3 regions of the Methylorubrum sp. GM97 genome follow, and region 2 is predicted to be linked to each of the others. Evidence: predicted binding sites of a transcription regulator. Region 2 holds the regulator's gene; each other region holds the start of a gene.
What was found. The regulator LexA, encoded in region 2, represses DNA repair genes until DNA is damaged. The targets are predictions, from matches to a motif close to TGTTCNNNNTGTGTTCNG.

Region 1: the regulator LexA is predicted to act here: its motif matches at 5,035-5,052, upstream of MSPGM_RS23710 (ImuA family protein).
Region 3: the regulator LexA is predicted to act here: its motif matches at 3,346-3,363, upstream of MSPGM_RS01670 (LexA family protein).

What each region holds. Positions count from the first base shown of each region.
Region 1 is NZ_AP025942.1:5,106,046-5,115,438, forward strand. It holds gene gyrA (DNA gyrase subunit A) at 1-972, shown strand, start outside; gene MSPGM_RS23680 (outer membrane protein) at 1,194-2,018, shown strand; gene coaD (pantetheine-phosphate adenylyltransferase) at 2,161-2,664, shown strand; gene MSPGM_RS23690 (peptidylprolyl isomerase) at 2,706-3,248, shown strand; gene MSPGM_RS23695 (hypothetical protein) at 3,308-3,754, shown strand; gene MSPGM_RS23700 (peptidylprolyl isomerase) at 3,758-4,219, shown strand; gene MSPGM_RS23705 (response regulator) at 4,290-4,694, opposite strand; gene MSPGM_RS23710 (ImuA family protein) at 5,110-5,847, shown strand; gene MSPGM_RS23715 (DUF6504 family protein) at 5,762-7,264, shown strand; partial or broken gene MSPGM_RS23720 (error-prone DNA polymerase) at 7,371-9,393, shown strand, end outside.
Region 2 is NZ_AP025942.1:5,235,869-5,245,261, reverse strand. It holds gene MSPGM_RS24275 (tartrate dehydrogenase) at 92-1,171, shown strand; gene MSPGM_RS24270 (3-keto-5-aminohexanoate cleavage protein) at 1,185-2,009, shown strand; gene MSPGM_RS24265 (MFS family transporter) at 2,123-3,478, opposite strand; gene MSPGM_RS24260 (DUF1236 domain-containing protein) at 4,112-4,774, shown strand; gene lexA (transcriptional repressor LexA) at 4,940-5,662, shown strand; gene MSPGM_RS24250 (ComEC/Rec2 family competence protein) at 5,656-7,914, opposite strand; gene gltX (glutamate--tRNA ligase) at 8,082-9,393, shown strand, end outside.
Region 3 is NZ_AP025942.1:347,459-356,851, forward strand. It holds gene MSPGM_RS01645 (alpha/beta fold hydrolase) at 1-853, opposite strand, end outside; one part of gene MSPGM_RS01650 (IS3-like element ISMex5 family transposase) at 998-1,917, opposite strand; one part of gene MSPGM_RS01650 (IS3-like element ISMex5 family transposase) at 1,917-2,181, opposite strand; gene MSPGM_RS01655 (hypothetical protein) at 2,233-2,514, shown strand; gene MSPGM_RS01660 (hypothetical protein) at 2,743-2,985, opposite strand; gene MSPGM_RS01665 (hypothetical protein) at 2,988-3,242, opposite strand; gene MSPGM_RS01670 (LexA family protein) at 3,383-3,838, shown strand; partial or broken gene MSPGM_RS01675 (DUF4113 domain-containing protein) at 3,885-4,561, shown strand; partial or broken gene MSPGM_RS01680 (hypothetical protein) at 4,928-5,322, opposite strand; partial or broken gene MSPGM_RS01685 (hypothetical protein) at 5,397-5,663, opposite strand; gene MSPGM_RS01690 (IS110 family transposase) at 5,807-6,820, shown strand; gene MSPGM_RS01695 (c-type cytochrome) at 7,738-8,190, opposite strand; gene tehA (dicarboxylate transporter/tellurite-resistance protein TehA) at 8,280-9,299, opposite strand; gene MSPGM_RS01705 (PLP-dependent aminotransferase family protein) at 9,301-9,393, opposite strand, start outside.

The DNA.
Region 1 (9,393 bases), 130 kb from region 2:
CACACGCCGGTGCTGTTCTTCTCCGACCAGGGCCAGGCCTACAAGGAGAAGGTCTGGCGCCTGCCGATGGCCGCGCCGAACGCTCGGGGAAAGGCGCTCGTCAACATCCTGCACCTTCAGAACGAGGGCGAGCGCATCTCGACCATCATGCCGCTGCCCGAGGACGAGACGTCCTGGGACACGCTCGACGTGATGTTCGCCACCGCCTCCGGCAATGTCCGCCGCAACAAGCTGTCGGACTTCACCACGGTGAACCGCAACGGCAAGATCGCGATGAAGCTCGATCCGGGCGACCACATCGTCCATGTCGAGATCTGCCGGCCGGAGCAGAACGTGCTGCTCACCACCGCGCTTGGCCAGTGCATCCGCTTCCCCGTGGAGGATGTGCGCGTCTTCAAGGGCCGCGACTCGACCGGCGTGCGCGGGATCAACCTCGCCCAGGACGACAAAGTCATCTCGATGGCGATCCTCAACGCCTTCGACGCGTCCCCCGAAGAGCGAGCCGGCTATCTCAAGATGCGCCGGGCGGTGATCGGCGACGCGGGCGAGGCGGAGGCCGAGCCGGCCGAGGCCGAGGAGGCTTCGGAAGCCTCGGCGATCTCGCTGGAGCGCTACAACGAGATGGGGGCCGCGGAGCAGTTCGTGCTGACCCTGTCCGATCGCGGCTTCGGCAAGCGCTCGTCGTCTTACGAGTACCGGACCTCGGGCCGCGGCGGCAAAGGCATCACGGCGATGCGGGTCAACGCCCGCAACGGCAACCTCGTCGCCTCCTTCCCCGTCGAGGCGTCGGACCAGATCATGCTGGTCACCAATGCCGGCCAACTCATCCGCGTGCCGGTGGACGATATCCGCATCGTCGGCCGCGCCTCGCAGGGCGTGACGGTGTTCAACACCGACAAGGCCGAGCGTGTCGTCTCGGTGGAGCATATCGAGGGCGAGGACGAGAACGAGAACGGCGAAGAGGCAGTCTGATCGAAGGGGCTGCGGAGGGGGCGAAACGGGCCCCTTCCGCAGCTCGGCAGAAGGCTCGATCAAAGTTTTGTGATCGAGGATTATTTTTGGAATTACAGTATTAAACCGAAGTAATGGCGTTATATCGCTGCCGTAACATTGGTGTTGCCGTTATATCATAGTTTCCAGGCCCGACCGTCGGTAGAGAAAGTGCGGCTTTCCTCACACCTTCGGTTCGAGCCTTGCGCAATTCCCTGATCCTCTCCGGCCTCGCGGGCATCCTCCTTTCCGGGACTGCGCTGGCCGCCGACCTGCCGCGCCGCGCCGAGGCGCCGGTCTTCACGCCGATCCCGGTTTTTGCCTGGACGGGCGCCTATTTCGGTCCCAACGGCGGCTACGCCTACACCGAGAGCGACACGCTGCGGACCACCGGCATCGGTGCGCTCCAGGCCAACGTGACCAACGACCTGCGCCGCGCGAATGTCGCCCTGCCGAAGGACGGGTTCAGCTTCGGTGGTCAGGCCGGCTACAACTTCCAGCTCACGCCGGGCACCGGCTTCGTCTTCGGCTTCGAGACCGACGCGCAGTACCTCGATCTGGCGCGCAGCCGCACCGAGACGATCTTCCGCCCCGCCATCAACCCGAACGTCCTGCGCAACGTCTACGCCGCCGACCTCGACTTCCTCGGCACCGTGCGCGGCCGTGTCGGCTACGCCTTCGACCGCGTCCTGGTCTATGGCACCGGCGGCTTCGCCTACGGCACCACCACGCTGGCCGCGGTCTTCCGCACGGGAACGCCGGTGACCTATGCCGGCGCCCGCTCCGGGCTCGAGACCGGCTACGCCTATGGCGGCGGCATCGAGTACGCGATCCCGGCCAATTCCTTCCTGGATCTCACGGGGTCCCTGCAGATGACGGTCAAGGCCGAGTACCTGCGCTACGACCTCGGCAGCCGCACGGTGCTGATCCGCAGCACGGGCGGTCCCGGCGTCGGCTACAACATCGAATCCCGCACCGAGGGCGCTCTGGCCCGCGTCGGCCTGAACTTCGGGTTCGGCACGTACTGAGGCTGGGGAGGCCGGCGGAGCGTTCCATTCCCGCCGGGGCCTTCGATCCCGACCCCATCGCGTTCGCGCGGGCGCCCTCCGGGGCGCCCGTTTCTGTTGGCGGCGGTTCCGTTTGCGGGGAAAATGCTCTAGGCCCGTTCCCGTGACGACCCGTACAGCGCTCTACGCCGGTTCCTTCGATCCGGTCACCAACGGCCATCTCGACGTGGTGCGACAGGCCTGCCGCCTCGTGCCGCGGCTGGTGCTGGCCATCGGCGTGCATCCGGGCAAGGCGCCGCTGTTCACGGCCGAGGAGCGCGCCGCCCTGCTGCGCGAGACCTGCGAACCGCTCGCCGCGGCCGAGGGCGCGAGCCTCGACGTCGTCACCTTCGACGACCTCGCCGTCACGGCCGCCCGGCGCTGCGGGGCGCGCCTGTTCATCCGGGGGCTGCGCGACGGCACCGACCTCGATTACGAGATGCAGCTCGCCGGCATGAACGGCGCGATGGCACCCGAGGTCCAGACCGTGTTCCTGCCCGCCTCCACCGGCGTGCGCCCGATCACCGCGACCCTGGTGCGCCAGATCGCGGCCATGGGCGGCGACGTCTCCCCCTTCGTGCCGTCGGTCGTCGCCGCGCGGCTTGCCGCCCGCTTCGCCAAATCCTGATTCCGCCCGATCCTGATCCCCACCACGGAGCTTTAGACCGCATGAATCGCCGCCACGCCGTCCTCGGACTCGCCCTCTCCGCCATGCTCTTCGCCGCCCCGGCGCGGGCCGGCGAGAACACCGTGCTTCTCGAGACCAAGGACGGGCGGGTCACGATCGAGCTGCGCCCGGAGATCGCGCCCAAGCACGTCAAGCAGCTCAAGACGCTGATCGGCCAGGGCTTCTACGACGGCCTGAAGTTCCACCGCGTGATCGACGGCTTCATGGTCCAGACCGGCGATCCCAAGGGCAACGGCACCGGCGGCTCCACCCTGCCCAACATTCCCGCCGAGTTCTCCTCCGCGCCGTTCAAGCGCGGCACGGTCGGCATGGCCCGCTCGGGCAGCCCGAACTCGGCCAACTCGCAGTTCTTCATCTGCCTCGGCGACGCGGACTTCCTGAACAACAATTACACGGTCGTCGGCGTCGTCACCTCGGGCATGGACGTGGTCGACAAGATCAAGAAGGGCTCCAAGGCCGATAACGGCTCCGTGCAGAACCCCGACAAGATCGTGAAGATGACGCTCGCCGGAGGCGGCCAATAGCGGCCCGCCGGCCATCGCGCCGCGGGGTCTGCATCCTCGCGGCCTGCCTCGTCCCGATCATGGCGGGCGGGGCCGATGCGTTCGACGGCATTGAACCCTGGCGCACCCTGCCCCAAACCTTGCGGGGTACGCAGCATGTGCCGCTGCCCGCCGGTGACACGGCGGCGGCCCCGGCCGATACCCTGAAGGCGCTCTACCCGGCGCTCGCCGCCTGCTGGAAGGCGCCCGAAGGGCTCAGCCGGTTCGAGCGCGTGGAGATCACGGCGCGTCTCTCCCTGCGCCGGGACGGCTCGGTGATCGGCATGCCGCAGATCACCTTCGCCAAGACGCCGTTTGCGAACACGCCGGGCGATACGAGGGCCCGGGACATCCTGATTCGGGCGACGCGCGACGCGATCGCCCGCTGCACGCCGGTCCGGGTCACACCGGCTCTCGGCGGAGCCATCGCGGGGCGCCCCCTGGCGCTGCGCTTCATCTACGACGGACCCAGAGGACAGGGAATTTAACTCATGGCAGAGACGAACGAGACCATCGTCCTGGAGACCACCAAGGGCCGCGTCGTCATCGCGCTGCGCGCCGACCTCGCCCCCAACCACGTCGAGCGGATCAAGACGCTGACGACCCAGGGCTTCTACAACGGCGTGCCGTTCCACCGCGTCATCGACGGCTTCATGGCCCAGACCGGCGACCCGACCGGCACCGGCTCGGGCGGCTCGGAGCTGCCCGACCTCAACGCCGAGTTCAACGCCGAGCCGCATGTGCGCGGCACCTGCTCGATGGCGCGCACCAACTTCCCGCACTCGGCGAATTCGCAGTTCTTCATCTGCTTTTCCGACGCACGCTTCCTCGACCGCCAGTACACGGTGTGGGGCAAGGTGATCGAGGGCATGGAAGTGGTCGACACGATCAAGCGCGGCGAGCCCGTGCGCGATCCGGACCGGATCGTGAAGGCGACCGTCGCGGCGGCGTAAGGCTGTTTTTCCCCCTCTCCTCGCCTGCGGGGAGAGGGGGCATCTGATGGCGCGATGAATTGGCCGCGGCTCAGCCTTCCGGCGGCTCCCTGAGCCCCGCGGCCTCTTCGAGCCAGGTCAGGATTTCCGGGGCCCGCCAGGGCTTGGGCATGAAGGTCGCGGTGACGCGCAGGTCGCTCGGCTGGTCGCCCGCGTCGCCCGAGGTCAGCAGCAGGCGGATACGCGGCCACGTCACGCCGATGATCCGTGCGAGTTCGAAGCCGCCGATCGTGCCCGGCGTGCGCACGTCCGAGAACACGACGTCGATCCCGTCGCCCCGCTGGTGCAGGATGTCGAGCGCACGCTCGGCCGTCTCGGCCTCGATGACCTCGAAGCCCTTCTCCTCCAGCAGCTCGGCCGCGAGGTAGCGCTCGTCGGGTTCATCCTCGACGACGAGAATGACGGGCCGGCGGCCTGTGGGTCGTGCGTCACTCATGACTGGTCACTCATGACCCTGATTAATCTAGAGGGCTCGCGGGAAAAACGCAGATTGCGCATCCCATACGATAACCTCCGGCAAAGTCCCCGGCAGACAATACGATAGAACGGTGGGGGCAAACGTCTGTCGTTCATGGGCAACAGCGCCTGGATTTGTTGCGCTCAAGTCGGGTCGGCATGCGCTTTTGCGTGAGATAAGCCGTCGCACCCGCTTTGCGTGCAGGGCTTGATGCGTCGCCGACTCCATCAATCCGGGGTCAAGGGTTTGGTCGGAATAAAATCCGCATTTTCAACAGGGATGGCAACGCGAGGGCGGTTGACGGGTTACAGCTCAGGTGCGTTCACTGTTTGTTCTGAGCGACACCCTCCCGAGCCCCTGAACCCGCACCCATGCCCCTCCCCGATCTCCCGACGTGCCGACGCTGGATGCGCTTCGCCGCCTGACGGACCGCACCGGGGCCGGCAGCGAACCGGCGGATTCGCGCGCCCTCCCCTTCGGGGTGACGGGGCTCGACGCGGCTCTGCCCGGTGGCGGGCTGGCCCTCGGGGCGCTCCACCAGATCCATGAGGGCGGCCCGCGCGGGCGCTACGCCGCTAGCGCCGTGCTGTTTGCCGGCGGCATCCTCGCCCGGCTCGACGGGCCGGTGCTGTGGTGCCTGCACAGCCGCGATCTGTTCGCTCCCGCGCTCGCCCGGGTCGGGCTGCATCCCGACCGGGTGGTCTATTGCGAGACGTGGCGGGATGCCGAGGTGCTGCCCGCCATGGAGGAGGGCCTGCGCCATCGGGGGCTGGCCGGCGTCGTCGGCGAATTGACCCGCATGACGCTCACCCCCTCCCGCCGGCTCCAGCTCGCGGCGGAGGGCTCGGGCGTCACCGCGCTCGTCGTCCACCGCCTCTGCGCGGGGGAGGCCGTCGAGCCGGAGCCCAGCGCCGCGCGAACCCGCTGGCGGGTGGCGCCCGCCCCTTCGGAAGGAACGAACCGTCGAATGGGCCGGCCGCGCTGGCGGCTCGACTTGCAGCGCTGCCGCGGTGGGGCGCCGGGGGCTTGGATCGTGGAGGCTTGCGATGCGCAGGGTCGTCTCGCTGTACCTGCCGTCCTGGCCGACCGACCGGCTGCGCCGGAGCGGGTCCAGCACCGCGCCGCCGGATGAGCCCCTTGCCACCGTGGCGCAGGACGGTGCCCGGCGCCTTCTGGCCGGCGTGGACGCCGCCGCCCGCCGCCTCGGCCTGCGGCCGGGGATGAGCGCGGCCCATGCCGGGGCGCTGGTGCCGGGCCTGCACCTCGTCCCCGCCGATCCCGAGGCGGATGCGGCGGCCCTGGCGCGGCTCGGCCTGTGGTGCCAGCGCTACGCGCCGATCGTCGCCCTCGACCCGCCCGATGGGCTGGTGATCGACATCACCGGCGCCGCCCATCTCCATGGCGGCGAGGCGCCCCTGCTCGCCGATCTCTCCGCCCGCCTGGAGCGGACGGGCATCACGGCGCGGCTCGCGCTCGCCGACACGCCGGGCTGCGCCTGGGGGCTGGCCCGCTTCGGCGAAGGGGGCATCGTGCCGCCGGGCGACGCGGCGCCGGTGCTGGCCCCCCTCCCGGTGGCGGCGTTGCGGCTCGGCGCCGAGGCCGTGCGGGCGCTGCAGGATGTCGGCCTCGCCCGCATCGGCCAACTCAGCGACAAGCCGCGGGCGGCCTTGCGGCTGCGCTTCGGCGCCGAAATCCTGTTCCGGCTCGACCGGGCGCTTGGGCACGCGCCGGAGCCGCTGACGGCGCTCGCCGCCCCCGAGACCCCGCGCGTGGCCCTGCGCTTCGCCGAGCCGGTCGGCGCCCGCGAGAGCCTGGAACGGGTCGTCGCCGACCTCTGCGCCCGGCTCGTGCCGGAACTGGAGCGGCGCGGCCTCGGGGCGCGCCGGCTCGACCTCGTCTTCGTCCGCGTCGATCGCCTCGATCAGGCGATCCGAATCGGCACGGCGGGGCCGAGCCGCGACGCCACCCACCTCGCCCGGTTGCTCACTGAGCGCCTCTCTCTGATCGATCCCGGCTTCGGCATCGAGGAAGCGGTGCTCTCCGCCTCGCGGGTCGAGCCCCTGGCCGAGCGCCAGAATTCCCATCTCGCCGCCGGCCCGCAGGCGCCGGATCTCGCCGCCCTGGTCGATACCCTGCTGGTGCGCCTCGGCGCCGCCCGCGTCTACCGGCTGGCACCCGTGGAGAGCGACCTGCCCGAGCGGGCGGTGCGCCGCGTGTCGGCTCTGGCCGCCCCCCTCGGCGCGCTCTGGCCCACGGACCTGCCGCGCCCGGCTCGCCTTCTGGCGCCGCCGGAGCCGGTCATGGCGATGGCCGAGATCCCCGATGCGCCGCCGCTGTTCTTCGTCTGGCGCAACACCCGCCACCTGATCGCACGGGCCGACGGGCCGGAGCGGATCCTCGGCGAATGGTGGGTGGCGGACGCGGAATCCGAACTCACCCGCGACTATTATCGGGTGGAGACGGAGGCGGGCGAGCGCTTCTGGCTGTTCCGCGACGGCCCGATGCAGGCGAACGGGCGCTGGTGGCTGCACGGGCTCGGCGAGGCGTGACACCGACCCGCGATGATCCATTGCGGGTCGCCACCGCGACTGCGGGGCGGCGGGCGTCCGCCGGACGCATCGCGTCTGACCTTGGTCGGAAGCGATGCAACTCAGCATGAGCACGCCGGAGCTTCAGGTCACAACGCATTTCTCTTTCCTGCGCGGCGCCTCGAGCCCGGAGGAGCTTTTTTCCGCAGCGAGCTTGCTCGGCATCCCGGCGCTTGGCGTCACCGATCACGGCTCGCTGGCCGGAATGGTCCGCGCGCATCAGGCGGCGAAGGTCACGGGCGTGCGCCTCGTCGTCGGCTGCCGGCTCGACCTCGACGATCTGTCTTCGCCGCTGCTCGTCTACCCCACCGACCGGGCCGCCTACGGCCGGCTCTGCCGCCTGCTCAGCCTGGGCAAGGCCAGGGGCGGCAAGGGCCGCTGCCGCCTGACATGGCGCGATCTCGAAGAGTGGCAGGAGGGGTTTTTTGCAATTTTGCTCGCCGAGCAGCCGGGACCGGCGCTTCCGAACGACCTCGCCCGCTTCAAGGGCTTGTTCGGCGCCCGCGCGTCCTGCGCGCTGACGCGCCGCTTCCGGCCCGACGACGCCGACCGGCTCGACGCTTTGGCCGCCGCCGCCCGCGCCGCGCGAGTGCCCACCGTCGCCACCGGCGACATCCTCTACCATGTCGCGGGCCGGCGCCGCCTACAGGACGTGGTGACCTGCATCCGGCTCGGGCTCACCATCGACCGGGCCGGGTTTGCCAAGGAGCGCCACGCCGACCGCTTCCTCAAACCCCCGGCCGAGACCGCGCGCCTGTTCGCGCGCTTCCCCGAGGCGCTGGCGCGGGCGGGCGAGGTCGCGGCGGCCTGCCGCTTCTCGCTGGACGACCTCGCCTACACCTATCCGACGGAAAGCCGCGAGGACGGGCTCTCGCCGCAGGAACGCCTGGACGTCCTGACCTGGGCCGGCGCGGCACGGCGCTATCCAGCCGGCGTGCCGGAGGCGGTGACGCGCCAATTGCACCACGAACTCGACCTGATCGGGCGGCTGGCCTACGCCCCCTACTTCCTCACGGTCGAGTCGATCGTCGCCTTCGCCAATCGCGAAAAGATCCTGTGCCAGGGGCGCGGCTCGGCGGCCAATTCCGCGGTTTGCTTCTGTCTCGGCATCACCTCGATCGATCCGACGCGGCAGAACCTGCTGTTCGAGCGCTTCGTCTCGGAGGCGCGCCGCGAGCCGCCCGACATCGACGTCGATTTCGAGCACGAGCGCCGCGAGGAGGTGATCCAGTGGATCTTTCAGACCTACGGCCGCCACCGCTCCGCGCTCACCGCCATCGTCAGCCGCTTCCGCTCGCGGGGCGCCTTGCGCGAGGTCGGCAAGGTGATGGGCCTGCCCGAGGACGTGACCGGCGCGCTCAACCGCATGACCTGGTCCTGGAGCAGTGAGGGCGTCGGCGAGCGCGAATTGCGCGAACTCAACCTCAACCCCGACGACCGGCGCCTGCGCCTGACGCTGGCGATCGCCCGCGAGCTGATCGGCACGCCGCGCCACCTCTCCCAGCATCCCGGCGGCTTCGTGCTGACCCTCGACCGGCTCGACGAGTTGGTACCGGTCGAGCCGGCGGCGATGGCCGACCGTCAGGTCATCGAGTGGGACAAGGACGACATCGACGCCCTCAAGTTCATGAAGGTCGATGTGCTCGGGCTCGGCATGCTCGGCTGCCTGCGCCGCGCCTTCGATTTGCTGGCCGAGGTCAAGAACGATCCGCACGACCTCGCCTCGATCCCCTCAAAAGATGAGCCGACCTTCGCGATGATCCGGCGCGCCGACACCCTCGGCGTCTTCCAGATCGAGAGCCGCGCGCAGATGGCGATGCTGCCGCGGATGAAGCCGAAAGAGTTCTACGACCTCGTCATTGAGGTCGCGATCGTGCGCCCTGGTCCGATCCAGGGCGACATGGTCCACCCCTATCTGCGCCGCCGCGAGGGCCTCGAAGAGGTGACCTACCCGACGCCCGAGTTGAAGGCGGTGCTGGAGAAGACGCTCGGCGTGCCGCTGTTCCAGGAGCAGGCGATGCAGGTGGCGATGGTCGGCGCCGGCTTCTCGGCGACGGAGGCCGACGAGCTGCGCCGCTCCATGGCGACCT
Region 2 (9,393 bases):
GCAGCGGAGTCCCCGCTTGTCTCCTCCCGCCATTGACGCCGCGAGACACTGGCGCAAGTGAGACGCCGGGGCGGACACGAAGGCGACCACCATGGGCGGGACGAAGCGCAGCTACCGGATCGCGGTGATCCCCGGCGACGGCATCGGCAAGGAAGTCATGCCGGAGGGCGTTCGGGTTCTGGAGCGGGCCGCCGCCCGCCACGGCTTCGAGATCGTGCAGGACTGGTTCGATTTCGCGAGCTGCGACTACTACGAGGCGCACGGGCGGATGATGCCCGAGGACTGGAAGGCGCAGATCGGCTCCCACGACGCGATCTTCTTCGGCGCCGTCGGCATGCCCGAGCGCGTGCCCGATCACATCTCACTCTGGGGCTCGCTGATCCAGTTCCGGCGCGAGTTCGACCAATACGTCAACCTGCGCCCGGTCCGCTTGATGCCGGGCGTGCCCTCACCGCTGGCCGGCCGCAAGCCCGGCGATATCGACTTCTGGGTCGTCCGCGAGAACACCGAGGGCGAGTATTCCAACGCGGGCGGGCGGATGTTCGCCGGCACCGAGCGCGAGTTCGCGGTTCAGGAATCGGTGTTCACCCGCCACGGCGTCGATCGCGTGCTGAAGTTCGCCTTCGCGTTGGCGCAGAGTCGGCCCAAGCGTCACCTCACCTCGGCGACCAAATCGAACGGCATCTCGATCACCATGCCGTTCTGGGATGAGCGGGTGCGGGCCGTGGCCGAGGGCTACCCTGAGATCCGCTGGGACCAGTACCATATCGACATCCTGACCGCGCATTTCGTGCTGAACCCGGACCGGTTCGACGTGGTGGTCGCCTCGAACCTCTTCGGCGACATCCTCTCCGATCTCGGGCCCGCCTGCACCGGCACCATCGGCATCGCGCCCTCGGGCAACATCAATCCCGAGCGGCTCTATCCGTCCGTGTTCGAACCGGTGCACGGCTCGGCCCCCGACATCGCCGGACAGGGGATCGCCAACCCGATCGGCCAGATCTGGTCGGGGGCGATGATGCTGGAGCATCTCGGCGAGCGGGAGGCTGCCGCCGAGATCGTCGCCGGCATCGAGCGAGTGCTTTCGGAGCGGAGTTTGCGCACGCGCGATCTCGGCGGCACCGCCGACACGCAGGCCTGCGGCCGCGCGGTCGAACAGGCGCTGGGCTGAGGGGCCGGCCGCGATGAGACCCGTCGTCGTCACCGTCGCGATCACCGGCTCGGTCGCCCGCAAGTCCGACAACCCGACCGTGCCGATCACGCCCGCCGAGCAGATCGAATCGACCCACGCCGCCTACGAGGCCGGCGCGGCGCTCGCCCATATCCACGTCCGGGAAGACGACGAGAGGCCGTCGCTCGATCCCGAGCGCTTCGGACAGGTGCAGGAGGGCATCCGCCGGCATTGCCCGGACATGATCGTGCAGTTCTCGACGAGTGGGTCGGGCCCCGATCCGGTGGAGCGGGGCGCCTGCCTGATCCATCGGCCGGACATGGCCTCGCTGACCACCGGCTCGGTCAATTTCGGCGAGGGCGTCTACGAGAACCCGGCAGCCTCGTTCACGGCGCTCGGCCGGCGGATGCGGGAAGAGGGCGTACGCCCGGAGATCGAAGTGTTCGACCTCACTCACATCCACAACGCGCGCCGTCTCGTGGACGAGGGCGTGATCGGCGCCGAGCCCCATCTCCAGTTCGTCATGGGCATCCGCAACGCGCTGCCACCCGACCCGCACCTGCTCGACATCCTGCTGGCGGAGACCCGACGCCTGCTGCCGGGCGCGACCTGGGGCGCCTTCGGCATCGGCCGCTTCCAAAGCCCGGTGATGGGCTGGGCCGTGTCGCGGGGGGCGCAGGGCGTGCGCACGGGCCTGGAGGACAACGTGCGCCTCTCGAAGGAGCGGCTCGCCGATGGCAATGCCGACCTTGTCCGTCTGGCCGCCCGGATCTGCGCGGAGCACGGCGCCCGGCCGGCGACGCCGGCCGAGGCGCGGGCAATCCTGCGCCTCGGCTGAGCTCAAGGCACCGCCCCGAGCGGTGGCTCTCGGCGTTTCGAAAAAGACGATGCGCCAACACGAGGCGAGGGTGTCGTTCCGGATCAATGTCCGGAACGACACCCTCGCGCCGATCAGGCCAGAACCGGGCTCGTCTTGCGTCCCAGCGCCTCCTCCACGGTGCCGTCCCCGTCGAGATAGCCGTGGCGCTTCGGGTTCGGCATCACCAGTGAAGCGATGAACGAGATCGCCAGCATCACGGCGACGTACCAGAAGAAGCTGGTCTCCGCGCCGACATGCTTGAGCCAGAGCGCGACCGCCTCCGCCGTGCCGCCGAACAGTGAGTTGGCCACCGCGTAGGACAAGCCGACGCCGAGCGCCCGCACCTGGGTCGGGAACAGCTCCGCTTTCACGATGCCGCTGATGCCGGTGTAGAAGCTGATCACGACGAGCCCGGTCATGATGAGGCCGAAGGACAGGACGGGATCGGTGGTGGTGCCGATGGCCGTCATCAACGGCACGATCATCACCATGCCGAGGCCGCTGAACAGCAGCATGTTCGTCTTCCGGCCGATCCGGTCAGAGAGCCAGCCGAAGAAGGGCTGGATCGCCATGTAGGCGAACAGTGCCACCGTCGTAATCTGCGACGCAGTCACCTTGTCTATATGGGCGGTGTTGAAGAGGTATTTCGGCATGTAGGTCGTGAGGGTGTAGAACGACAGCGACCCGCCGGCCGTATAGGCCAGCACCACGGCGAAGGCCCGCCAGTGCTTGAGCAGACCGGAGAGTGTTCCGGCTTCCTTCGAATCCTTGTTCTCCGCGCTCATTGTCTCGGAGAGCGAGCGGCGCAGGAACAGGGCAACCACGGCGGCCAGCGCACCGATCACGAAGGGAATGCGCCAGCCCCAGGCCGTGAGTTGCTCGGCCGTCAGCACGCTCTGGAGTACGACGAGCACCAGCGACGCGAGCAACTGGCCGCCGATCAGCGTGACGTACTGGAACGAGGCGAAGAACCCGCGCTGCCCCTTGGTCGCGACCTCGCTCATGTAGGTTGCGCTGGTGCCGTACTCGCCGCCGACCGAAAGGCCCTGCACCATGCGCGCGATCACGAGAAGAACCGGCGCGAGATGGCCGACGGTCGCGTAGGTCGGCAGCAGGGCGATGGCGAGCGAGCCGCCGCACATCATCAGCACCGAGATCATCAGCGAGGTCTTGCGCCCGAGACGGTCGGCGATGCGCCCGAACAGCCAGCCGCCGATCGGCCGCATGAAGAAGCCCACCGCGAAGACCGCGGCCGACTTCAGGAGCTGGCCCGTGTCGTCACCCTCCGGGAAGAACACCGGGGCGAAGTAGAGAGCGAAGAAGGCGTAGCAGTAGAAGTCATACCACTCGACGAGATTGCCCGATGAGGAACCGACGATGGCCATGATGCGGCGGCGGCGGTCGGCGGCCTCGTCGAGCGGCGGCGCGGCAGCGCTGGTGTCCAGCATGCGTTTCCCCTGATTGTCCGGCCCGCGAGCGGCCGTGAGCCCTTATCAGAGGCCGGTATCTCACCGACACCGGCCCCACGCCGACGCGGTCGGCGGCCATTCCATGACAGATGCCGGAGAACGTTGCGCTCCCACGCTTAGAGCGTTGGACTCACCGAGCCCATCGCCCCCGCGCTCCGGGACGGCAGCTGGCATATCATACCGGCCACCGTATCACGGCCTTCCGCCCGCGAAGGAGCGGGCCCGGCGCAGCAAGCGTGTTGGCTCAAGTGCGATACTGCCGTCCGAGTTTTGCCAAGCACATCAACGGTTACGTTCCGGACTGCCGGCAGCCGTCACCGTATCCGTTCGTGCATCGCCGCGATTGCTCTGAACAAACAACCGGATGGCATCCGCCGGGAACGGTTTTCCGAGGGCTGCCGTTGCGTCCCTAGCTTCGGCACCAGGTCGGTCGCTGAGAAAAGACAGGGACGGAACATGACGAAACTCTTTCGCAGTACGGCGACGGCCGCAATTCTGATGTTAGGCGCGGCGACCGCACTCGCTCAAGGCGGCGGCGGCGGTGCTGGCGGCGGCGGGGGCCCCGGCGCTGGAGGTGCCGGCGCTGGGGGTGCTGGCGCTGGAGGTGCCGGGATGGGCGCAGGCGGTGCTGGTGGTGCCGGCGGAGGCGCTGGCGGCGTGGGCGGCGGTGCGGCCGGCGGAGCACGGGGCGGCGCGGGCGAGGCCGGCGGCGCTGGCGGTGCCCGTGGCGGCGCCGATGTCGGCGGCGCTGCCCGCGGCGGCGAGAGCGGCGGGGCGGCACGCGGCGGCGAGGCGGGAGAGCCGGGCGCCCGTGGCGGGCGCGAGGGCGGCCCGGCCCGCGCCGAGCAGCCGAGCGAGCGCGGCAACCGCGAGTCCGGGCAGCCCGACCGCAGCGGCGCGGGCGAGCGCGGTGGACGGGATGGCCGTGACGGGCCGGGCGAGCGCGGCGGCCGAGATGCTGCGGGTGAACGCGGCGAGCGCGGTGGTCGCGGCACGGCCGTCGAGGCACGGGGCGCCTCGAGGAACCTGAGCTCGACGCAGCGCACTGAGTTCCGCCAGTCGATCTCCCGTTCCAGCGTTCGCGCCGTCACGAACGTCAACTTCGCCGTCCGCGTCGGCACGGCGATCCCGCGCTCGGTCTCGCTGCACCCGCTGCCTCCGGCGATCCTCTCGGTCGTGCCGGCCTATCGCGGCCTGCAGTTCATTCTCGTCGGGGACGACATCGTCATCATCGACCCCGACACCTACGAGATCGTGGATGTGATCCCGGCCTGATCCCGAGGCACGGCACGACGTGAGAGGCGGCGGGGCGACAGCTCCGCCGCCTCTGTCGCTTCCGGAGGGATGCTTGCGGAACAGGAGAGGAACGTCTAGGCTGTTCGTGCTTTGTTTTCAACGATTCTGCGGCGCCCCCGGCCCGCGGTCGACAGCAGGTGCCGCATGCTGACCCGCAAGCAACTCGAACTGCTCCAGTTCATCCAGCAGAGGATGCAGGAGAGCGGTGTGCCGCCGTCCTTCGACGAAATGAAGGACGCGCTCGACCTGAAATCCAAATCCGGCATCCACCGCCTGATCATGGCGCTGGAAGAGCGCGGGTTTCTCCGCCGTCTGCCGAACCGGGCGCGGGCGATCGAGATCCTGCGCATGCCCGACATGCCGGCGGCCAAGCCCGCATCGTCCGAGCCGCGTCGCTTCACGCCGAGCGTGGTCGAGGGCGGTCTTTCGGCCAAGCCCGCCGCGCCGAAGCCTCCCATGCTTCAGGCCCATGACGGCAAGGGCCAATCGGTGATGGTGCCGGTGATGGGCCGGATCGCTGCCGGCGTGCCGATCTCGGCGATCGAGAGCCAGAGCCATTCGATTTCGATGTCCCCCGACTTCCTGTCTGGTGGAGAGCATTACGCGCTGGAAGTGCGCGGCGATTCGATGATCGAGGCCGGCATTCTCGATGGCGACCTCGTGGTGATCCACAAACAGGAGACCGCCAACAATGGCGACATCATCGTCGCGCTGATCGACGACGAGGAGGCGACCCTCAAGCGCCTTCGCCGCCGCGGCTCGTCGATCGCGCTGGAAGCTGCCAACCCGGCATACGAGACCCGCGTGCTCGGGCCCGATCGGGTGCGCATCCAGGGCAAGCTCGTGAGCCTCGTGCGCCGTTACTGAGGATTTTCGGAGGGCGGCGGGTCTGATGGATCCGCCGCACTTGGATCATTGGAAGGTTGGGGGCCCGCCTCAATTGCCGGCGTCGCCGCGCTGGCAGGCCGGGGTTGCCAGGGCTTCGGCTGATCGGCCCCGCGGGCGGTGACGATTTCAGGCCCTTCCGTTCCGAGGCGGATCGCCGTGGCGCCCCGCACCGCCAGGAACGTCCGGTCGGCGATCAGCGGTGCGGCGCAGCCCGGCGGGGCACGCAGTCGGGTGATGAGGATGTCGGCCCGGGCGCAATCCTCCGCGAAGGCACGCTTGTCCATGACGAGAGCGACGGCGCGCCCGTCCATCGCCGTGAGGGTGCAGCCGATCCGGTCGCAGCGCGGCCCGGCGGCGCCAGTGGCGGCCTCCGGAGGGCGCCCGTCGCCATCGGCCTTCAACCATTGTTCGAGCACGAAGCCGGGCGGGCGTCCGAGAACCACGAGGCGCCCGTCCTTGCCGCGGACCGCGGCGCCGGCCCCGTCCCGGTCGATATAAATGTCGTAGCGGATCGGGCTCGCGGCGAGGGCAATACCGAGCCCCGCCGGCACGAGGGCGAGGAGACGCAGCCGCGACACGGGAAGTGTCGCCAGCAGCAGGGCGGCGGCGAGCAGCATCAGGGCGCCCGTTCCGAACGCGGGCAGCACGACGTTGGCTTGCCCGAACCCGGCGATCCAGGCGGAGATGTCGAGCATGCCGCGCACCGCGAGCCCCATCAGCCACCAGACCGGACGGTCGAGGGCGAAGGGGTAGGCCAGCATTCCGAGTACCGCCGCGGGCATCACCGCGAGCGAGACGAGCGGCAGCGTCAGCGCGTTGCCGACGAGGCCGAAGGGCTGCACGGTCTGGAAGTGGTAGGTCGCGAATGGCGCGGTGGCGAGTTGCGCCACCAGCGTCGTGGCCAGCGTTCCGACCACCGCCTTCGCCACCCAGGACGCGGACCGCGCGATCCGCGACGAACTGTGGGTTCGGAAAACCCGCCCGTCGATGAGCGGCGCACAGGCGATGAGGCCGGCGACCGCGCCGAACGACATCTGGAAACTCGGACCCAGCAGCGCCTCCGGCTCGCGGGCGAGCGCCAGGATCGCCGCGAGGGCGAGGTTGCGGAGACTGAGCGCCGGGCGATCGACGAGAATCGCGCCGAGCATCACCAGCGTCATGATCAGCGCGCGCTCGGCGGCGACGTCCCAGCCGGAGAAGGCGCAATAGGCGGTCACGCCCAGCATCGCCGTCCCCGCCGCGATCTTCTTGATGGGCCAGGCGAGGGCCAGCATCGGCACCAGGGCGAGCCCGGCCCTCACCAGCCAGAATACGACGCCCGCGGCGAGCACCATGTGGAGCCCGGAGATCGAGACGACGTGGTAAATCCCCGCCGCGCGCAGCACGTCGTTGGTCTCGTTGGAGATCAGTCCGCGCTTTCCGGTGACGAGGGCCGCCGCCACCGCGCCGGCCTGTCCGCCGATCGCGTCGGTGATGCGGCGGGTGAAGGCATTGCGCGCCGCGTCGATGGCGGCGGTCAACCGCAGCGACAGGGCCAGAGGCTCGGCCGGCGGCCCGACCTCGACCTTGCCGACCAGCGAGCCCACGGCGCCGATCCCGCGAAAGTAAGCGTCGCGCGCAAAGTCGTAGCCGCCCGGCCGCACCGCCTCCGGCGGCGGCAAGAGGCGGGCGGTGGCGCGGATGGCGTCACCCGGCCGCACGGCCTGCGCGGCACGGTAGGAGACCCGCACCCGGCGCGGGCGGCTTTCCGCATTGAGATCGCCGAACCGCTCGACGCGCACGATCAGCCGCGCGCCGCCCTCGCGCTCATCGAGCCCTTCAACGAGGCCGACAAGCGGCGCGATGGTCACGCGGGTCAGCACCGGCCCCGCGACGGAGGCGACCCGCCAGACGCCTGCCGCGAAGCCGAGGAAGACGGCGGCGAGGCCGAGCATCAGCGCGAGCGCCACTGGGCGCGCCCGCAGCAGCGGCGTCACCGAAAGGCAGAGCCCCGCCGCGATCAGCGGCGCGGCGAGGGAAGGCTCTCCATCGGTCGCCGTGAAGAAGACGAGAATGCCGGCCCCGAAGGCGACGGCGAGCCAGGGAAACAACCGCCGCTGCTCGGCTTCGCGGGCGACGCTGCCGCGCAAGCCGTCGCGCGCGGCCTGCCAGAGCTGCGCGGGGGCGGGGAGGCGACCGGCGAGGAGGGCCGGAACGGCCCCGCGCATCGCCCTGCCGCCGCCCCCTGCCATGTGCCCTGCCTCTACCCCGCCGCGCTCGGAGACCTGCGATGCCCGCGCGATGGGCAGCCATGACGAATTCTTAACGCATCGGCTCGCTCGTGCTACACGCCCGCCGAGACCGGCCGCAGCCGCACGCGCGCCATCCCGCACTTTTTGAAGAAGCCTCCCAGCCGCCGATGTCGTCACCGGTCGTCACGCGCTTTGCGCCTTCACCCACGGGCTTCCTGCATATCGGGGGAGCGCGCACGGCTCTGTTCAATTGGCTCTACGCCCGCCGCTTCGGCGGGCGGATGCTGCTGCGCATCGAGGACACCGACCGGGAGCGCTCGACGCAAGGGGCGATCGACGCGATCCTCGACGGGATGCGCTGGCTCGGCCTCGATTGGGACGGGGAGGTGATCTACCAGTTCGCCCGCGCCGAGCGGCACCGCGAGGTCGCCGAGAGCCTGCTCGCCTCGGGCAACGCCTATCACTGCTATGCCAGTGCGGAAGAGCTGACGCAGATGCGCGAGACCGCCCGCGCCGAGGGCCGCGCCCCGCGCTACGACGGCCGCTGGCGCGACCGCGACCCGTCCGAGGCGCCGGCGGGCGTGAAGCCGGTGATCCGCCTGCGCGCGCCGAGCGAGGGCGAGACCGTGGTCGAGGACGCCGTGCAGGGCCGTGTCACCTGGGCCAACCGCGATCTCGACGACCTCGTGCTGCTGCGCTCCGACGGTACGCCGACCTACATGCTCGCCGTCGTGGTGGACGACCACGACATGGGCGTCACGCAGGTGATCCGCGGCGACGACCACCTCACCAACGCCGCGCGCCAGAGCCAGATCTACCGGGCGCTCGGCTGGGACGTGCCGGCGATGGCGCATATCCCGCTCATCCACGGGGCGGACGGCGCCAAGCTGTCGAAGCGCCACGGCGCGCTCGGCGTCGAGGAGTACCGCGACCGCGGCTATCTCCCGGCGGCCCTGCGCAACTACCTCGTGCGGCTCGGCTGGAGCCACGGCGATCAGGAAGTGTTCTCCACCGAGGAGATGATCGCCGCCTTCGACCTGAAGGCGATCGGCCGCTCGGCGGCGCGGTTCGACTTCACGAAGCTGGAAAGCCTCAACGGGCTCTACATCCGCGGCAGCGCCGATTCCGTGCTGGTGGATGCGATCGACGCGATCCTGCCGGCCCGCGGCCCCGAGCGCGGCCTGCCGACCGCGCTGACGCCGGATCTGCGCGAGAAGCTCGTATCGGCGATGCCCGGCCTGAAGGAGCGCGCCAAGACGCTCGTCGAACTCCTCGACAGCGCCTACTACCTCTACGCCGCGCGTCCGCTTGCCCTCGACGCCAAGGCCGAGGCCCTGCTTGCGGGGGACGCGCCCGAGCGGCTGCGCGCGCTCCTGCCGGCGCTCGAAGCTCTCCCGGACTGGAACGCGGCGACGACGGAGGCTGCGGTGCGCCAGTTCGCCGACAGTCAGGGGGTCAAGCTCGGCCAGGTCGCTCAGC
Region 3 (9,393 bases), 580 kb from region 2:
GGCGGCCAACATCCACTATCTGATCTTCCGCACCCGTGATGATCACCACCGGCAACCTCAGCTCGCGGTAGTGCTGCTGAAGCTCGACGGCGACCGGCGTCATCAGGGCGGCGTCTTCGGCAGCCGCACGCAGCTGTGAAGGCCGGAGCATGAGCGCTTTCGGGAACAGCTTGTCGAAGCGCTCTGGTACCTCGGCCGGCGCAAACATAGCCTTAATCAGGCTCGGCAGGATCAGGCGCGAGATCACTGGTGACACGGTATAGCGCATCACATCTCCGATCACTGGGATTGCCGGTGGAGAGAACAGGAAGACGTCGGCGCGCAGCGTTGGGTAGTAGTAGCCGGAGGCCAGCACGAGGCTCCGCACGAGCTGCGGAGCCTGGAGCGCAAGGGCCACCGCGACCAAGCTGCCCCATGAGTGTCCAAGCACCACCGCCTGTGACACGCCGAGACGGTTCAAGGCTGCTTGGTAGAGCCTGGCATGAGCGCGTGGCGTCCAGAGCGCCCGTGGACGCTCGCTGTAGCCGTAGCCGGGCCGGTCGATGATGATCACGCGGTAACGCTCGGCGAGCTCGTCAACAATGCCGCTAACAAGGAAGTCCTCGGCCATAGTGCCGTTGCCGTGGATGAGGACCAAGGGTTCGCCTTCCCCACGCTCGATGTAGTGCAGGCGCACACCGTTCACCGTTATGAAGCGGCCAATGGGCGGGTAGCGATCCTCCGCCTCACGCGCCTTCGCGGCCGAGTAGAGCGCCGTGATCCCAAGGGCAGCTGCCGAGCCGATCAGGGCAGGAGCTAACCAGCCCCGACGGTTGCGGGCGGGGCTGACATCTTGAGCGCTGTCGTCGTGCATGCATCCTCGCTTGATCAGTGAGGAAACCGAGAACCTGCGGCTTGTTCCGCAGACGGCAGTGCTGAACGCTACGCTGATGCCTTAGCCACGAAGGGCTACCGACCCCACGGTGATCGGCCCCCACGCGGTGGTCCAAGTTCTAAGTTAGTGCAGGGTCGGCCTTTGCTCCACGGGTCGCTTGGCCGGCGGAGCCGACCGAGTGAGCGCAGCCGGCCAAGCGGTGAAGGCCGGCACGAACACCTCCGGGGCCGGTGGTCGGTAGCCGAGCGAGGCGTGCGGGCGCACGCTGTTGTAGTGTAGACGCCAACTCTCGATCACGATCTGCGCCTCCTTGAGCGTGTAGAAGATCTCACCGTTCAAAAGCTCGTCCCGTAGTCGTGCGTTGAAGCTCTCGACGTAACCGTTCTCCCATGGCGAGCCGGGTGCGATGTAGGCTGTTCTGGCGCCGACACCGGTGATCCAGGCCTGCACGGACTTGGCGATGAACTCCGGACCGTTGTCCGAGCGGATATGGCTGGGCACGCCGCGCAGGATGAACAGGTCGGACAGCACGTCGATCACGTCCGCCGCCTTCAGCTTGCGTGCGACGCGGATCGCTAGGCACTCCCGCGTGAACTCATCGACCACGTTCAGCATCCGGAACTTGCGGCCCTCGTGCGTGCGGGCTTCGACAAAGTCGTAGGACCAGACGTGATCGCGACGCTCCGCCCGCAATCGCAGGCAGGAACCATCCCCGTCCCAGATGCGGCCGCGCTTGGGCTGCCGAGACGGGACCTTCAGCCCCTCGCGCCGCCAGATCCGTTCGACCCGCTTGTCGTTGACGAACCAGCCCGCCGCCTTCAGCAATGCACCGATCTTCCGGTAGCCGTAGCGCCCGTACTGGCGAGCCAGTTCCACGAGGTCGGCTGTCAGCGCGGCCTCATCCTCTCTTCCCCGCGGCACCTTGCGCTGCGTCGAGCGATGCTGCCCGAGCGCCCGACAGGCGCGGCGCTCGGAGACGTCTAGGACGTTCATGACATGCGCGATGCAGGCGCGTCGGCGCGCGGGGCTGGTCAGTTTCCCCGAGCGGCCTCCTGCAGGATCAGCTTGTCGAGGGTGAGATCCGCAATCGCCTTGCGCAGCCGCTGGTTCTCAACCTCCAGGTCCTTCATCCGTCGAACCTGATCGCTCTTCAGGCCGCCGTACTCCTTGCGCCAGCGGTAGTAGGTCACTTCCGTCACGCCGATGGCCCGGATCGCCTCCGCCACGCTCTGGCCCTGCGAGACCAGAACATCCACCTGCCGCAGCTTGGCGACCACGTCTTCCGGCTTGTGCCGCTTCGTTCCCATCTGTCCGTCCTCATCTGGCTCAAAAGCCATACCTCAGGGCGGACCACTTCAGTGGGGGCGGATCACTTCTTCTTCGACTTCACGCCCGGTGAGGATAAGATCCAGCTGAACGCAACCGCTTTCGGGATCGGTACCGCTGTCAACCAATTCGTTACTGGCGTGAGCTTCATCGAAGGCCCTGATGTCACTTCGGCGGCGCCGACGGTGCTCTACAACAAAGATAGCGGCTATCTGTTATACGATGCGGACGGCACCGGTGCAGCCGGTCCGTCTGTGCTCGCTCTCTTGAACGGCACGCCGACCCTTCACGCCTCCGACTTCATGTTCTACTGACGCGATCCTGCAACATCAGTTGGAAGGTCAGCGCTGAGAGCTGACCCGCCGAACTCCCCATCAGCCCCAGCCCCGCCCGGCTCAGCCGCGGCGGGGTTTTTCGTATCAGACTCTCGCCGCCGCGAGCATCCGCTTCCGTACCTCGGCCATGCGGTCGTCATCGCTGGCGCCGGCCTCCGCAGCCTGTTCCCCGACGGTCTCGTAGATCTCCCGTACGGTCGCCTCAGATCAGAAAGGCCACGGCTCCGGCTTGTCCTCGGCGGAAAACCGCTCGCCGGGAGAGATCAGCGGCAGGATCTCGTCGAGGGCCTGAGGCAAGCGGATCGTCTTGCCCGCCGCAGTGATGAAGGTCTCGTTGTGCATCAGGTCGGTGTCGCTGACCGCCTGGACGCTGGAGACGCGCAGGAGGTGGCGGCAGCCGTCGCCGTCCTGAACCTGCAGGTAGGCCCCGACCCGCCGCACCCTTTCCATGGTCAGGCCGCCTGCAGGCTTTCGGCAAAATCGTCAGGCACGTCGCCGTACTGGCCGAGGATCGTCGCGCGTTCTAGTTCGCCCGTCTCGTCGTCGGCCATGATCTGCAGGGCGGCCGTCCCTGGCATGCGCGTCGCCATCGCCTCCGCCCGCTTCATCGCACCGCTGCTCGTCGGTGAGACCTGCCGTTCGCCTGGGAGCAGCCGCTTCCGCTTCAGCACGAAGGTCTGCACGAGGAAGGTCGTCTTCATCGCCATAGCCGATTTCCCTCACCAAGCCCCGATTAAGCGTTGTCCACGTTTTCCACAGGGCGGCACGGTCACGTTTTCGCTCGCGTTGACCCGGAACCGCCGGACTGCTTGTTCTCTTTTCGTTCTGACCCCAGGGAGAGCACAGCGTGAGCCTGTTTCGGGTCGATGAGCTAACGGACCAGGGCTTCTCCACCGTGCGTGTGCCGCGGATGGGGCCGTCGCTCTGCGCGGGCTTTCCCTCACCGGCCGACGACTTCCCCGAGAACGCCCTCGAGCTGCCGCGCTGGCTCGTGCCGAACCCGCCGGCTACCTTCCTCTGGCGCATTGCCGGCGACTCGATGCGCGATGCTGGGATCTTCGACGGCGATCTCGCCTGCGTCGATCGCAGCCTGAAGCCCGGCCACGGCAGTGTCGTCGTGGCGGCCGTCGATGGCGAGATGTCGATCAAGCGCATGGTGGTCGAAGGCAACCGCGCGCACCTCTCTTTCGATAAATCCGAACTCCCCATCTACGCACTGGAGGAACTGGCCGAGGTCAACGTCTGGGGCGTGGTGCGCTTCACCATCCGCTGGCACATCTCCCGCGCTGGCCAAGGCCGATGAGCAGCGCCGAGGCACGCCTGCGCGACCGGATTGGAGGTGGCCGCGCGTGTCCTGCCTCGGGCTTGAACTCGTGCCGGCCCGGCGCAAGAGCTGCGCTGTGACGCGCTCATTCTCCGGCCGGGTGACGGAGCGGGCCGAGTTGGGGCAGGCGGTCGCCGCGCACGCGGCTCGGCTCGGCTCGGCTCGGCTCGGCTCGGCTCGGCTCGGCTCGGCTCGGCTCGGCTCGGCTCGGCTCGGCTCGGCTCGGCTCGGCTCGGCGAGAAGCTGCGGCGGGAAGGGCTCGGTACCAACCACATCACGATCTTCTATCACACGAGCGAGCACGACCGCGGCGAGCCGATGCGCTCGATCTCGACGGTGGTGACGCTGCCGGAAGCGACGAACGACACGCTGGCTCTGATCCCGGCGGCGCTGCACGGCGTGGCGCGGACTTGGCGTGAGCAGGGCTGCCCACCCTGGCGCTACTCGAAGGCCGGCGTGGTGACGGTTGACCTCGTGCCGCTGGCGGCCTCGCAGCGGGCGCTGATCGGCCGGTTCGACCGCGAACGCTCGACACGAGTGATGGGTGCAATGGACGCTTGCAACGTCCGCTTCGTCCGCGGCAGCGTCGTGCCGACGCGGGCCAGGCTAGCGCAGCAGCGGCGCACATGGACGAAAAAGTTTGAGATGCGCACGCAATGCTACACGACGCAGGTGGACGAGCTACCGGTCGCGCAGGCCTGATGAGGATGTTTCCTAACTGATGGCGGAGATTGCATCATCGCGGCCAACGACGCGGGGCAAACACGCAGCACTCATCACTCGAAGCCCACGGTGAAAATTGCGATCCCGAGCGCAGAGAGACCTGCCCATACAATGCTGGCGTGACGATCGCTCGAAGCCATCATCGTGGCGCCCGATGCGAATGCAACCATGAGCAACAGTCCAACCACGGCACCTGCCCTGCAACGTACTGCTGGGACCACCATTGGCATTCTGAACATATAATTCATTCACAAAGGTGAGAACATCGTCCTGTCCGCTGAGGTGCTGCAAGGCGCACCGAACTGTACGCGAGGTGCGTGGCTCGCGTGTCGCCAGGGGCTTCGGTTATTTCCCTTCGCGACGGGCCGCGAATTCCCAGACCGCATGCGGGTCGGTGCGCCGGCCGTATTCCGGTATCCGCTCACATTGCCAAATTGGATCCGGCTCGGCTCACTGCCGATCACCTTATGCCCGCCGGTGATCATCACCCCGCACCAGTCGATGTGGAGCGTGCCGTGCTGGGGGTGGACGCCGAAGATCTGTGGCGCGGTCCAGCCCAGGCGTACGGCCTCGGAGCCAAAGCGCTCGATGAAATTAGTGCAGGCCTGGTGGATGTTCGCCCAGGCGGTGGCGCCGAGATAGCCGCACGGTGAGGAGGTGGGGCGCAGGGCGTCGAAGGCTTTCCGCCACTCGGCGGACCCAGGCGGCAGCAGATCGGGCGCAAGTTCGGGAAGGAGCATCACGGCTGCCGGCTGATAGCGGGGCCGACGGCATAGGGTGGCCGGGTTGCTTCAGGCTTACCGGCCAATCTTCCTCACGCCTTCTGCGCTCGCGCCAGCAAGATCGCGGTGCGGACGGCGACACGCTTCAGGCCAAGGCTCGACTCCGCGTTGGCGATGGCGTGACCGGCCCATAAATGCTGAACAACCGCCGCATCGACATCGACGATATATCCATCAGTAATCGGAAAGATGCCCGATTCTAAATCCGAAAATTACACCTCTACCGCCGCGTTCACCTGCTCGTCGGTGATGGCCTTGGCCTTAAAGAGTTCGCCGATGGTCGGATTCGAATTAGGCATGCCGCCAGTTACGCCGGACCGGCGCGCGGCCGCTCAGCACTCGATCCAAATCCGACACGAGTTTTTCAACATCGGGTAATGGGCGGCAGCTCTTCTGCGGAAGTCGCTAGGATCGGCTCCGCTGCCGGAAGAGGAGGCTGATCATGGAGTATTTCGCTGGCCTGGATGTCTCGATGGAGGAGACGCACGTCTGCGTGGTCGACCGCGAGGGAGTAGTTACCCATCAGGCGAAGGTGGCCTCTGCGCCTGCCGACATCGCGCAGGAACTCGCGAAGGCGCCCGCCTGTCGTCGGGTTGTGTTCGAGACAGGCCGGATGGCTCCGATGCTGTTCCACGGCTTGGCCGACCATGGTGTGCCGGTCGTCTGCGTTGAGAGCCGGCAGGCTTACCAAGCCTTGAAGTCGCTTACGACGCACAAGACCGACCGCAACGATGCGCGCGGCCTCGCTCACCTGGCACGAACCGGCTTCTTCAAGCCGGTCCACGTGAAGTCGCTGCCGGCACACGCTGTGAGGTCGTTGATCATCGCACGCAAGAAGCTGGTCGGCCAGCGGGTCACGCTGGAGAACCAGATCCGCGGTCTTGCCGTCGTGTTCGGTGTGCGGCTGCCGCGGGCGCTCAGCCCTGTCTTCATCGAGCAGGCTCTGCGTTCGAGCGAGGGGATCGCCGGACTGTCCGCCGCCATGCGCGGCCTGATCGGAGCGCGAACTGCTGTGCTGGCGGCTGTCGCCGCCATCGACGCAGATATCAAGCGGATGGTCCGAGCCTCAGATGCCTGCCGGCGGTTGATGACGATCCCGGGCGTCGGTCAGCTCACCGCGCTCGCCTTCACGGCAGCCATCGATAATCCGGAACGCTTCAAACGCTCTCGCGACGTCGGGCCGTATCTCGGGCTCGTCCCACGGCGTTACCAGTCGGGCGAGGTCGACTACACCGGCAGCATCTCGAAGTGCGGCGACCGGCGGGTCAGAACGTTGTTGTACGAAGCCGCCAACGTGATGCTGACGCGCTGCAGGCAGCCCCTGAAGCTGAAGGCTTGGGCTCTGGCCATCGCGAAGCGCTCGACGATGCGCAAGGCTCGCATCGCGCTCGCGCGCCGGCTAGCGATCATCATGCACGCGATGCTGCGGCAGGGCACCGAGTTCCGACCTGCGTAGCGGCTGACATCACCGGACAGGAGGCCGAACCGAGCTCCCGAGCGGGAGCGACGCCCGAGGGAGGGAGCAGAAGATGGCGCCGATTCTGTAGCATGCGGCCTTGCGCCGACTGCGCTTTCAACCGAGCCGCTTTGCACCCAGCTGACCCCATCAAGTGCCGCACGAGCACGTAGAGAACGCAGGCACCCGAAAGCGTCGAACGCTCTGGATCGAGCTGCCGCCCATTGACCCATTAGAGAACGAAATTGGCACACAGCTGAACAAGCGGGGTGCGAACTCCTCAACCCTTGCGGACATTGAGCCCGAGGCTTTCCAATGTCTGCTTCGCCACAGAAAGCGGATATGCTAGATGCAAACGGCATTCTGAACAGCTAGCTTGGTGGATTGACGAGACGGCTCATAACGGTCCATCCGAACCATCGATCCCCTGGGCGGTACTCACGTTTTGTCCGGTAGGGCACGAGAAGCGGGACGGGAAACCTCCTGTTTCGCATGTGGGACGCGTTACTCATCGAAGGCGGCGGCCGCGGATCCCAGAGCAATTTTCTCCTCGACCGAGACCATCCCGGATACTGCGTGAACACCCATTGTTGGCTGGCTGGAACATCGGCCAACTCCGGAGCCTTGCACCGTAGCGATACCTCCGCGGACACGGACGGGCACGATGCATTGACCGGTGTGGCGGGTGCGCTTGCCGGCACGCTATAAGCCGGTCGGTTCGGGGACCGGCCTCGCACACGGCCTCCGGTCGCATGTGGGGGCACGTCGAGGATGTCGCCGCTGTCTACCTCGCTGCGGCGCTGATCATTTTCGCGGAACCTCAGCGGCAGAGCGAGCCCCGGCGAATGCATGGTCCGCTTCGTCTCCCGACATGACTGGACGTACATCCCGACACCGGGGAAGTCGGAAGGAGATGATCAAGGCCGCGAGGAGAGCGCCTCAGCACCTCCGGCCTCAACCGACTGCGCTTGCATATATGCAACGATGTCCGCCCGGTCGAGCGGGTCGGGAACTCCGCGAAAACTCATACTGGTGCCCGGCGCGAACTTCGCAGGAGCGGCAAGCCAAGCGTTCAACCTCTCCGGCGTCCAGACGCCGCCCGCCGACCGGAGGGCCCCTGTGTAGCCGAAGCGTCGGCTCCTGCTCGCAACGGGCTTGCCAACCACGTCGTAGAGACCGGGTCCGTTTCGGTCGCCGGCTCCCATCCTGACCGTGTGACAGGCGGCGCACTGGCCAAACAAGCGGGCGCCCCGACCCGCGTCGGCCACCCGCATGAAGTCGCCGAAGCTCGGGGCGTCGCCCAAGGAACGGCGACGCTCCTGGCTATCATCTGAGCAGGCTGTGACGAGGAAGGCCAGCGCCAGCAGCATGACGGGCTGGCTGAGTGGGGGAAGACGGAAGGCGCGCGTCACCCGTTCGATCACGTGAACCAACGTCAATCGTAGTTATCCGTCCGCCTTCACAGAGGTCGGACAGGCAAGAGCTTGCCGCGCAGCAGCAGGCCCAAAGTCCTCAGAGCGATCCAGCCGATGATCAGGTTGGCCGTGACGAATAGCGGAACTGCGAGGGACGCGCTCGGCCCTTCCAAGCCGCGTTCCGTCAATCGCAACGCGGCGAGCGGAAGGGCCGAGACGCCGAACGTGTAGGCCCAGGCCGCTGGTGAGAACGGCTGCTGGCGCAACCAGGGAACCAGCCGAACCATGACCAAAGCATGCAGCAGGGCGTAGCCGAAGAGGATCTGCGCAAGCTGGTCGGGCGGCCCGTCCGTGACCGCCAGGTAGGCGACGCAGGCCACCGCGGGCGGAGCCAAGTGAAGCCCGAGCGAGGCGCGAAGCGGCACGGGCAGGGTCTGCAGGATCAGCCTGTGAATGACGACCGACTCCAACGTGAGCCATGACAGGAGGCCGGCGCCGAAGAAGAGCAGACCGACCTCCTTCATGCCGAAGGCGGCGCAGGTGATGGCCGCCACGAATCCCCCGCCGACAGTGGGCATGTAGAGGATCGGCGTCGTCGCCTCGAAGGCGCGGTCGCCCATCCAAAGGCCGCCCACGCCCCAGACGGCGGAGAGGGTCGCCCCGGCAAGCCCTGCCAAAGCCATCACCCAGGCGACGTCCGGCCAGTGCGGCGCAAGGCCAACGCTGGCGATCATCGTGGCGACGGGCGCCAAAGAGGCGAAGAACGAGGACGTCGGGTCACGCGCCTCGAAGAGTACCGTCTTCCGGTCGTTCAGCCACCGAGAGGCATAGAGGGCCAGCCATGCCGCCCAGACTGCCACGCCGAGGAGGGAGAGCGCCTCGCCTATCCAGGCGGGCGCAAGCCCTAGGCGCGCGGCGGCGCGCCAGCCGTTTCCTAAGCCGCACAACCCCAGGACCATCCCGAAGAAGGTGGCCGGGACCCTGGTCCGTCGAAGCCAAGTGAATTCACGCCAAGGTTTGACGGAGTCTTCTCGCTCCCCGGCCGGGCTCGCAACGTCAGGCACGTCAGACGACCGTGGAGATCGCGCCGGGCGAATGCGCTAGGAGCGTCGCGAGCAGGCTCAAGCCGTACCGCAAGGTCTCGGCATCCGGCGCCGC